Regions from separate parts of the Lysinibacillus sp. NPDC097279 genome, predicted to be linked through region 2. Evidence: a T-box and tRNA genes for the amino acid it is inferred to sense, from the RefSeq annotation. Region 2 holds a T-box; the other holds one or more tRNA genes.
The links. A T-box is a leader RNA that pairs with one kind of tRNA and senses whether it is charged. The one in region 2 lies ahead of tyrS (tyrosine--tRNA ligase), so its partner is inferred to be a tRNA-Tyr.
Positions count from the first base shown of each region.

Region 1 (5,867 bases), on a different contig from region 2:
AGGGGGACAAAAGAAAGTAGCGCTAAAACGGTTGTCTTAATGGGTCACACCGATACGGTAGGTATAGATGATTATAATAGCTTAAAAGAAAAAGCCTGTTTTCCTAATAATCTTCAAGAAGCATTAAAAAATGAAAAGCTTCCACCGTTAGTTAAAGAGCATTTGGAATCAAATGAATGGTTATTTGGCAGAGGAACACTAGATATGAAAAGCGGTGTAGCCAGCAATTTTTATCTTTTAAAGTATTACTCAGAGCACCCAGAAGAATTAAAAGGAAATATTGTATTTTTTGCTGAATGTGATGAGGAAGATAGCTCGCACGGTGTATTATCAGGCTTAAATGATTTAAAACAACTTAGAGACGAATATGGATTTGAATATGAAGCGTTAATAAATTCGGATTTTGTAGCGCCTAGATATGAAGGCGATGAAAATAGATATATTTATAAAGGCAGTGTTGGGAAGCTGCTTCCTTCATTTTATATAACTGGAGCTGAAAGTCACGTTGGCTCAAGCTTTGAAGGACTTGATCCTAACTATATTGCTGCAGAGTTAACTAGACAAATTGCATATAATCCTGAGCTATGCGATAAATCATTAGGTGAAACGCCTATGCCACCAGTAACGTTGAAGCAAACGGATTTTAAAGAAACATATACTGTGCAAACAGCACTTGCTTCCTATGTATATTATAATTTCTTTGTGCAATCATGGTCCCCTAAAGATGTTCTTGATAAGTTGAAAAATCAAGCAGAAATTGCCTTTAATAATGTAGTGGAAAATTTAAATAATCATTATAAGCGGTATTGTGAAATTAGTGAACAGGAATATACAAAATTACCTTGGGAAACAAGGGTGTTATTTTATGAAGAACTAGAGCAATCAATTATTTCACAAGCTGGTGAAAGTTATAAAGAGCATATGAAGAACTTTAAAGAAAACTTATTGGCAAATAAAGAACTAGATGTACGTATGTTTTCAGCGAGAGTTGTAGAAGAAACTTGGAAATGGGCAAAGGATAAAAGCCCTGCTATTATTCTTTTTTATTCGTCACTATATTCACCACGTGTAGAGGTGACTGGTAAAAATCAAAAGGAAAAGAATCTATTAATCGCTTTAGACTATGCAATCGAAAAAGTGCAACCACATTATAATAAGCCGATTGTCCAAAGAAATTATTTTCCTTATATCTGTGATATGAGCTGTGTAGCAATTAATGACGATGAAGATAGCATTCAATCCGTTATGAACAATAACCCAAGTTGGGGGACAAAACATTTTGTGGATTATAAGGCCATTAGGGATTTAAATATTCCAGCAATTAATATTGGACCGTATGGTTATGATGCACATAACAGATACGAAAGAACGGAATTAAAATATACAATGGAAATCATGCCTAATTTAACGAAACTAGTAATAGACAAGCTACTTGGTTCATGAGCCAGTTATAATCATTGATACTGCAGTAGAAGTGCCTTCAGACTATAAACAAACTCGAGCAATTTCGAGTTTGTTTATAGTCTTATTAAATTGTTTGGAAATTGTTTGAGTGACTGGCACTGACAATTTTTTTTGAAAGGTTGTTTTATTTTAGATTGTTTATTCTATATACAATAAGAAAAGGAGGTGATTTTAAGAAAATAATAAAATCGATAAAATAATCATAAGATAGAGAAACTAGGTTTAAGGACAAATGGTTTACTTTGAAAAAGAACTTACACTCTTTTTTTTACTCGAAATAAGAACATATGCTCTTTTTAAAATTTGGAAGTGAATGTATGCTTCTTAAAAGGAGTGCTTTGGATGTTGGAAAATAAAAGGGATGATGAAGAAAGAATTAAAAAATTTGAAGGTGAAAATCAACAGCTATTAAATAACGAGTTGGTAATTTCCTTTTTGAAAATACCAACTAACAAAGAAAAGTACATGGATACCATATTAAACCCAACTATGGAGAATATGAAAGAATTAGATATGTTATTTAAACATTTTTATTTTAAAATTCGCTTTATTTCTCATATTTCCTCAACTCTAAAGTTTAATTCAATTAATTTCGACAAAAAATTGAGACTTATACAATCTAGATTTTCTCTTACTTTAGACGCCACGATTAATGCTAATGAAGGACAAGAAACATTTCTCGATTTAGTAGCTGACGAACAAGCTGAAGGCCATTTTAGTGAGGTCAACTTAAAGGATAACTTAGATGATTATGTAATAAGCCCGATATTGTATGATGCATTAAATTCGCTGACAAAAAAGCAAAAGGAGATAATTAGTTTAGCTTATGCAGAAGGTTTAAGCGATACGGAAATTGGACGAAGATTAAATAAAACACAGCAAGCTGTCTCTAAGACCCATAAAAAAGCTTTGGAAAATATGATGATGTATATTAAAAGTCATGGGGAAAAAAGGGGGATTTCTGATGATAACAGAACCATCTGATTGGATCATGATAATCGGAAATTTTGGTTTTCCAATAGCAATAACAGTCTACCTTTTTATTAGATTCGAAAAAAAAATTGAAAATCTTGAATTAAGCATTAATAAATTATCGGACCTTATTAAAAACGTAAGAAAGGACTGAAGGGAGATGTCACAAGAATTAATTGCCTTAGTAAAAAAGTCAAAATATGATGATAAAGCTTTATTAACTGTAATTAATTATTTTGAGCCTATAGTGAAACATTGTCTTTATCAAACCCATCCGCATTTTAGAGAGGATTTACGTCAGGATTTACTTATTAAGCTCATCAATACTATACGAAAATATGATGTGAATTCCGTCCCAGGATTTTGGGATTTGAAGAAACGGTATAATGAACAAAATAATTAGGTTGTTTTCATCTTTAATAAATAAAATCGTAGTGGCATAGCCAAGTGGTAAGGCAAAGTTTGTAAAACATTTTTCTCGGTTCAAATCCGAGTGCCACCTAAAGTCGTTAGAAATTGTTTGAATTATTTGAGTTGTTTGAGTTGTTTGAGTGCCTGGCACTTCAACAGGCACTCTATTGTAACAAAGCGTGGCTAATATTACAGGAATGTTACAAAAAGCCGGAATACCCATTAATTAATACCCATATTTTAGCGTTGATAAACCACAAAGTGTTGGTATATCAGCTTTTTTTTTACTTTTAAAACCGTTACACAATTGAAAAATTAAAATACCTTCATTTGTGATAGTCTATGTATAGGCAAAAAAGTTCCTTGAGAGGGGTATAACAAACTTATGAAGAAAAAATGGTTATTACCGATTTTTGCATCTTTTATGTTATTTTCAACAATTCAAATAGATAACGCTGAAGCGGCAACTGCAAATGAAGTTACTGAAACAGCGACGAAATATTTAGGCATTCCTTATGCTTATGGTGGTACAACTACTAGCGGATTAGATTGCTCTGGCTTTACTTCTAAAGTCTTCAGCGATTTAGGCATTAAACTAAACCGTACATCAAGCTCTCAATATCAGCAAGGTACAGCGGTTGCGAAGAGTGATCTAAAAGTTGGCGATTTACTTTTCTTTAACACGAGTGGTAGTGGTATCTCACATGTAGCGATATACATAGGTGACGGTAAAATGATTCACTCTCAAACAGGTAAAGGTGTTAGCTATTCTAATGTAAACGATCCATATTATTGGAGTTCTCGTTACGTTGGTGCTAAACGTGTAGCAGATTTTGACGCAGAACAACAAGCTGAAGTGACAAAAGTAGCGACTGCTGAAGTAAAAGACGCTGCAATTGACTTTTCAGTATATGCTTCACGTGCTGAAGTTGCTGTACAAATTGCAAAAGCTTTAAATTTAGATACATCTGATAAAAACACATCATTTGCAGACGTAAAACCTACTTATGCACATGCTGGAGCAATTTCTGCTGTAGCGAAGTTAGGTATTTTTACAGGTGATGATCACGGCAAATTTAATCCTTCTTCTCCAATGACTCGTGCACAAATTGCAAAAGTATTAGTAGTTGCTTTTGGTCTTGAGCATAAAGGTGATGTTGTGACATTTGCTGATGTTCCTGAAAACTATTGGGCAACAGAATATATTTCAATTATCGCATCAAACGGTATTACATCAGGTAAAGATAACGGTAATTTCGGCTATGATGAAATGTTAAAAATTTCTCAGCTTGAAACATTTATCGAGCGCGCTAAGCAAGTGAATAAGTAATCAATTTCTACTTCGCTTCGGACAAGGGCTACGTTTGAAGTGAAGCAATGCATGGAAGTTCTTTTAAATAACGTATAGACGGAGGAGAGTTTGCACTTGCAGGCTCTCTTCTTTTTATGAATCTATATGAAATGGGGTGATATAAAAAAATGTCGAATAGTTACAATCTATGATAGTTTTGTATGTGAATTTTTGTTAAAATGAACACAATAACACGAGAACATGAAGGGAGGAAATAAGACATTGTACTTTAAAAAAATCAGTCTTATATTATGCGTCTTATTCATTTCAGCTTCTATGTTTACGATACATAGTGCAAATGCTAGTGGTGGTTTTGAAGATGTACCCCAAAAGCATGAAGCTTATGAAGAGATCAATTATTTAGTTAGTTTAGGTGTTATTAAAGGGTACACGGAAAATGGTAAAACGTATTATAAGCCTTATAATAACGTGACACGCGGACAAGTTGCAAAAATGGCCGTTGTTGCTTCTGGCAACAAACCATTAGTTGTCAATAAATCCAATTTTTCAGATGTAACAGTTGGTACCGAGCTTTCAGGCTACGTTGAACGTGCTATACAGCTAGGGTACTTTAAAACAAATACAACAGGTCAGTTTTTACCGAACAAGCCTCTAACTCGCGATGAAATGAGTTATGTATTAACAAAGGCATTTAAGCTTGACGCAAGTGAATACGAAAATATTGATTCTCCTTTTGTTGATGTAGGTATTACACATCCCTACGTTCAATATATCAATACGATTTACTATAATGGTATTACAAAAGGAAGCGGTCAAAACTATAATCCAAATAGCCAAGTAACACGTGCACAATTCGCATTATTTGTTGCTCGTGCTAAAAGTGAAAAATACCGTTTAGAGTTACCTGTAAAAGGTGTTACTGTTCCAGATACAGCACAGGTTATCGGTTTAATTCAAGTGACAACAGATGGCTTGAATATCCGTAAATCAAAAGACTCTTCAATTAGTACAAACATTGTAGGTACAGTCGATAAAGGTGGAAAACTATCAGTCTATGCAGTTGAAGGAGACTGGTTAAAAGTAACATATAAAGGTGCATTTGCTTATATTTATAAAACGTACGCACAATTTTTAGATGCGGACGGTAATGCGTTAGGAAAAATCCAAAAAGAAGTGAAGACAACACAAGGTATCAATCTTTATGTGAAGGCTACTTCATCTTCTAAAACAATTTCAACAATCAATAGTAATGTTAAACTGCCTGTCTATAAAACGGTTAATGGCTACTATTTAACAGTAGTAAATGGTTTACCAGGTTATATTGTTGCAAATAGTACAGAGGATGTGGAAGTAGAACAACCTTCTATACCAGATCCAACTCCTCCACCAGTGGCAGGAGACTTACTAGGTCGCGCAACTGTTGATAGTTTAAATGTCCGCAAAGAAGCGAACTCAACTTCTACGGTACTAGGTAAATTAAGTAAAGGTGACTATGTGCATGTTAACAGCATTAGTGGCTACTGGGCTCAAATTACTTTTGATGGACAAACAGGCTATGTGCATAAATCTTACTTAAAACTATTAAACCAAAGTGGTAATGCACTGAAAAATCGTATTATCATCCTTGACCCTGGTCATGGTGGTAAGGACCCTGGAGCTGTAGTAGGTTCTACTTCAGAAAAGTCTATTACATTAAAAGTTAGTACAC
Region 1 covers NZ_JBIWDA010000003.1:438,351-444,217, forward strand. Annotated here, with positions in the region: gene ACIQ1H_RS15720 (M20/M25/M40 family metallo-hydrolase) at 1-1,443, shown strand, start outside; gene ACIQ1H_RS15725 (sigma-70 family RNA polymerase sigma factor) at 1,807-2,448, shown strand; gene ACIQ1H_RS15730 (YvrJ family protein) at 2,429-2,590, shown strand; gene ACIQ1H_RS15735 (helix-turn-helix domain-containing protein) at 2,597-2,839, shown strand; tRNA gene ACIQ1H_RS15740 (tRNA-Tyr) at 2,871-2,938, shown strand; gene ACIQ1H_RS15745 (C40 family peptidase) at 3,233-4,177, shown strand; gene ACIQ1H_RS15750 (N-acetylmuramoyl-L-alanine amidase) at 4,421-5,867, shown strand, end outside.
Region 1: it has a tRNA-Tyr gene. The T-box ahead of tyrS (tyrosine--tRNA ligase) is inferred to sense a tRNA for this amino acid. The anticodon was not compared.

Region 2 (5,867 bases):
TTGGTAACATTATAAATTCGATAGCCTACTACGTCGTTAGACGAGCCACTCCAAGATAATGTGTTGCCATTAATTGAAGCATTTACAGCTGCAGGCGCACTTCCATCTGCTGGGAAATCGACCGCTGATACTGCTGAATTTGATAAAGATGAATTTTTAGGTAGTAGACTTGCTGGGTTACCTCCCAGTCTACCTAACATCCGTTTTATAAAGGCTTGGTTTATACCAGCACCACTAGCTTTTACAAATTCTGCTGGTGTATTTGGATGTGCATTATAAGTTTTACCTTGAATTGTTACAACACTCGATGAAGCTAAGCTATCATCAGGTTGTGACGGTAAAAATACTTTCGCGTTAAATAAGTCTGAACGTACAAGTCCTGCACTTGCACAAGCCGCAGAAGGTGCAAGGCCAGAAATACCACAGAATGAAGCAGTCACTACATTTTTTGGTGCCTTAAAGTTTGTTGAGGCATCGATTTGTTGTGGGTCTACATCATAGACTGAGTTCATTAATGTACCCCATAGTTTGTTAATGCGGGCACTTGGTTGCAAGTACGTATTATTAAATGCATCAAGTGAGCGTTGTTTATCGTAGCCCATCCAGACACCAAGGGAAATATTTGGATTATAACCAACTACCCAAACGTCATTCGTGTTTTGCGAAGTACCTGTTTTCGCTGCAAAATCAGAATTGAATTTTAGTGTATTTTTTGCAACTGTTCCTGTGCCTTTTGATAGTACATCTCGCAACATATCTGTCACGATATAAGATGTTTCAGGACTAAATACTTGTACAGGTTCTGCTTCATGTTGATAAATAAGATTACCATCTTGGTCTTCTATTTTTTCAATCATATAGGCATCAACAAACTGACCACCATTCGCAAAAGTAGCATAAGCATTTGTATTTTCTTCAACAGTTGTACCTATTTCTAAAGCCCCAATACCTGTTGAAAGGTTTGTATAATCTTCAGGTTGTAAATCCGAGAAGCCCATTTTTGCTAAAAACTCAGCGGGACGTCTATTTAAAATGTCATAATATAGGCGTAGGGTTGATATATTTAGAGAGTCAGCTAACGCTTCACGCGCAGGAATAAGACCGCGTTCATCGTTCGCCGAAAAGTTCTTAGGACTCCAATCGCCAATAGCGAACTTAACGTCAACTAAGGGACTCCCTGCACCAATCACGCCATATTCAATTGCAGGTGCATAAACAAGTAAAGGTTTCATTGTTGAACCATTTGAACGGGTAGAGCGAGTTGCGTGGTTTACTTGACTCGTTTTAAAATCACGACCACCTAGGAAACTTAAAATTCGTCCTGTGCTATTTTCGATTAAAATACTACCCACCTGTACAGGCATTTGCACATCTATTTCCTCACCTGTTACAGGATCTTTGCCTTTACCTGTATACGTTTGTCCGTAATATTTAAAGTTATCTGCCGCTTTTTGCATGGCATCGTACATATCCTTATTAATAGTGGAATAAATACGATAGCCTTTTGAACGAACGTCGCGGTCAGCTAAGATTGAATATTTTTCTTCTAATTTACTTTCTGTTTTTAAGCGTTCTGGATCGATGCCATCTTCTTGCGCTAACTTTTCAGCAATAATTTGCTTCGCGCGGTCTTCCAGTTCAAACGTTAACCAAGGATAACGATCTTCTGGACGTGCTTCTGGCGAACGGAAGTCTTTTGTAATGTCGTAAGCGAGGGCTTCTTTATATTGTTTCTCATTGATGTAGCCTGCTTCTCTCATACGATAGAGTACCGTTTTCATACGATCGATGCCTAGTTTTAAAGCTTCTTCACTTTTTAGCACACCTGTATTTGTAAATGGTGTGTAAGTATAAGGTGCTTGTGGAATACCTGCTATGTAAGCGGCTTGAGGAAGTGTTAAATCCTTTGCCTTCACATTAAATATACCTTCAGCTGCGGTTTCAATACCTGCGATATTGCGTCCAGTTGCATTTCGACCATAAGGAATAATATTTAAATAGGCCTCTAAAATTTCTTCCTTTGTCATAAAGTGTTCTAAACGCATTGCTAGTAATAGTTCTTTTGCTTTACGCTCATAGGAAACTTCATTTGTTAACACTTGGTTTTTAATTAGTTGTTGTGTTAACGTAGAGCCACCTGTTTGCGTAGCAGAGTTCGTTACGTCCTGTAGTAGCCCTCGAATTACGGCTTTAGGAACGATCCCATTATGCTCGCGGAAATATTCATCCTCTGTTGCAAGTACTGCATTAATTAAGTCAGGTGCAACAGCGTTAAGAGATGTTTCACGACGTTCTAAATCCGTACGCAATTTCCCAATATAAATATTGTTGGCAAAATAAATTTCACTTGTTTCCTCATAGTTGAAAATAAGGTCTCGTAATTCATCTTTAGAGCGTAAAGGCTCTTCTTTTACAAGTGAGGCAAAATAGCCGGCGCCAACAGAACCAACAAATACTGTGCCTACCAATGCAAAGACTAAAAATAGTAAAAATAAGTTCCAGACTACACTGCCTGAAATACGTAATGTCTTCATCCATTTTTGTTCGAGTAATTCATCGATCTTTGCATTGATTTTCTCAATCCAATCTTTCAAGGTATCGACCTCCTAAAATCTTGTTTATTATAGCATATAATGAATTGCCTCGAACATAGTTATTGACATTGAAAGAGAATCGTATAGAATAATGCTTATAGTTTTCTAGTGATGAAGAGTTTGCAGTAGTGTCTATATTCCCTGTTTAGAGAGCTGGCGGTTGGTGAAAGCTGGTCATAATGTAGAGACGAATTACGTACTTGGAGCTTAGACGTGCGCGCCTGCGATAAAGGCGGTTGAATGAGAGGAAGATGGATGACATCTTCAAGCCGGGTGGTACCGCGTTAGTTATTAACGTCCCTGCATGCAAAATTTTTGCGTGTAGGGACTTTTTTGTTTCTACACGCTAAAGAAAAACAATTTAGGAGGAAGAAACAATGACAAACGAATTATTACAAGATTTAGAATGGCGTGGTTTGCTGTACCAACAAACTGACGCTGAAGGCATGGAAAAACTTTTGGCTGAACAGTCTGTTTCACTATACTGTGGTGTAGATCCAACTGCTGACTCTATGCACATCGGTCATATCGTGCCTTTATTAACGCTTCGTCGCTTCCAAAAAGCAGGCCACCGTCCAATTTTACTTGTAGGTGGTGCCACAGGAATGATCGGGGACCCATCTGGTCGCTCTGAAGAACGTCAACTTCAAACAGTGGAGCAAATTGACAAAAACGTGCAAGCTATTCGAGGCCAATTAGAGCGCATTTTTGAATTTGCAGAGGATGGAAATGGAGCGCAACTTGTTAACAACCGTGACTGGATTGGGAATATTAGTACAATTGAATTTTTACGTGATTACGGGAAATTAATTAATGTTAATTACATGTTAGCAAAGGATACGATTGCTTCACGTCTTGATACAGGTATTTCATTTACAGAATTTGCGTACACACTAATCCAAGGTATTGATTACAATCATTTATACAACAACTACAACTGTCGCATTCAAGTGGGCGGCTCAGACCAATGGGGCAATATAACAACTGGGTTAGAAGTAATTCGTAAAACACATGAAGAAGAAACAAAAGCATTTGGTATTACGATTCCATTAGTAACAAAAGCAGATGGGACGAAATTCGGTAAAACAGCTGGTGGTGCGGTATGGTTAGATAGTAAGAAAACATCTCCATACGAGTTCTACCAATTTTGGATTAATGCTGCTGATGCAGACGTTGTAAAATATTTAAAAATCTTTACATTCTTATCACAAGAAGAAATTAACGCATTAGCTGCATCTGTAGAAGAAGAGCCACATTTACGTAAGGCGCAAAAAGCTTTAGCAGAGGAAATGACACGCTTAATCCATGGTCAGGAAGCTTTAGATCAGGCTATTCGCATTACTGCTGCACTTTTCTCTGGCGATTTAAAAGCTTTGTCGGCTGAGGAAATGAAGGATGCGTTTAAAGATGTTCCTTCTATTGAAATGGCGAAAGAAGAGAAAAATATCGTGGATTTACTTGTGGAAGCAGGGATTTCATCATCTAAACGTCAAGCTCGTGAAGATGTAACAAATGGTGCAATTAGCGTGAATGGTGAAAAAATCACGGATTTAGAATATATCGTAGATGAAAAAGATCGCTTAGAAGATGCATTTAGCATTGTGCGTCGCGGTAAGAAGAAATACCATATGGTGAAATTCGGATAGATTGGGTGCCTGTCACTCACACAATTCTCACACAATTCTCACACAATTCAACATCCCCTCGTTACTTCGAGGGGATGTTTTTGTTTTTAGCATTCTAAAAAGGATGGCAGAGCTATTTGCTGATAGCTTTGAGGGTGTAGAAGCTGCGCGAGTTTTAGGGCGCCCTCCACAAGTCGAGGGGAAGGGCGACAGTACAACCATTCTTCCATTACATGAACATGTTGTTTTTGAACAGCCTGAAGTTCGTTGGCCTGTGGACGTTTCAATAAATGGGCTGGTTTAATGCGCTCATAGGCAACACCGACCCATGCCATTAAAATATAATCTGGATTACGTCTTATAATCTCTTCCCAGTCTGTTTGGACATTTGCTAACTCAATATCGTGGAAAAGATTTTGGCCACCTGCAAGAACGCTAATTTCAGTTAACCAATTGACCTTTCCAGGCGTAAAAATAGGATTTGGCCACCATTCCCAATAGAGTGTCGGTTTTTCTTGAATTGTTTGGGCAATCGTTTGAAGCTGTGCGATAAAGTGTAAATATTCCTCAGAAATCTTTTTGGCATGCTCCTCTACGCCACAAGCAATACCCAGTGTTATAAGGTCCTGAGCAATTTCATTTAACGAGTTGGCATTAAAGACGATGTGGGGAATGTTTCTCTCCTGTAATGCCTCTATGTTTTTTTCCATGCCAGGTACACTTAACGATGCAAGGACTAAGTCTGGCTTTAATGTCTCTAGTGCATCCATATCAATGGATAAGTCTGGTCCAAGCTTTGGCAATTCATGCACAGCTAATGGCCAATCTGAAAAATCATCAACACCTACAAGTTGATCGGTTAACCCTAAATAGGCAACAAGCTCTGTATTGCTAGGGCAAATTGAAATTAAACGCATATGTGTCCCCCCATATCTTTTTAAGAAAAGTATAGCTTTCACTAGACGCACATACAATAAGCGATTGCTTTTTGCTCAAAAAAAGACGTGCCTCATTGAGACACGCCATTGTTAAGATAATTTTAAGAAAGTGCAACAGCTTCAAGAGATGCTGATTTTACTACAGGTCCCATTGCTGCTGTAATGATTTGTTTAATGTCCTCTAATGTAGCTTTACGAGGATTTGTTGCAGCACAAACGTCTTGCATAGCATTTTTTGCTAAAATTTCGATATCCTCATCCTTCGCGCCTAATTCACGGAAGCCACTAGGAATATTCAAGTCTTTAGACAGTTTTTCTATGGCAGTAATTGCTTTTTCTGCAGCGTCACGTTTACTGATGCCTTCAATATTTTCTCCTAACAATTCAGCGATACGAGCAAAACGCTCAGTGCGCGCAGTTAAGTTGAAGCGGCAAACGTGTGGCAGTAAAATCGCATTACATACGCCATGTGGTAAGTTATAGAAGCCACCTAGTTGGTGAGCGATAGCGTGTACATAACCAAGTGAAGCATTATTAAACGCCATACCAGCTAAAAATTGTGCATAGACCATTTGTTCACGTGCTTCTAAATCAGCACCATTTGCGTATGCACGTGGTAAAAACTCAGGTACTAGCTGAAGTACTTTTTCTCCGCATGCATCAGTAATAGGAGTTGCGTCTGTCGATACAAATGATTCGATGGCATGTGT
Region 2 covers NZ_JBIWDA010000001.1:111,695-117,561, forward strand. Annotated here, with positions in the region: gene ACIQ1H_RS00485 (transglycosylase domain-containing protein) at 1-2,594, opposite strand, end outside; T-box leader at 2,697-2,899, shown strand; gene tyrS (tyrosine--tRNA ligase) at 2,972-4,240, shown strand; gene ACIQ1H_RS00495 (cobalamin-binding protein) at 4,327-5,136, opposite strand; gene ACIQ1H_RS00500 (iron-containing alcohol dehydrogenase) at 5,259-5,867, opposite strand, start outside.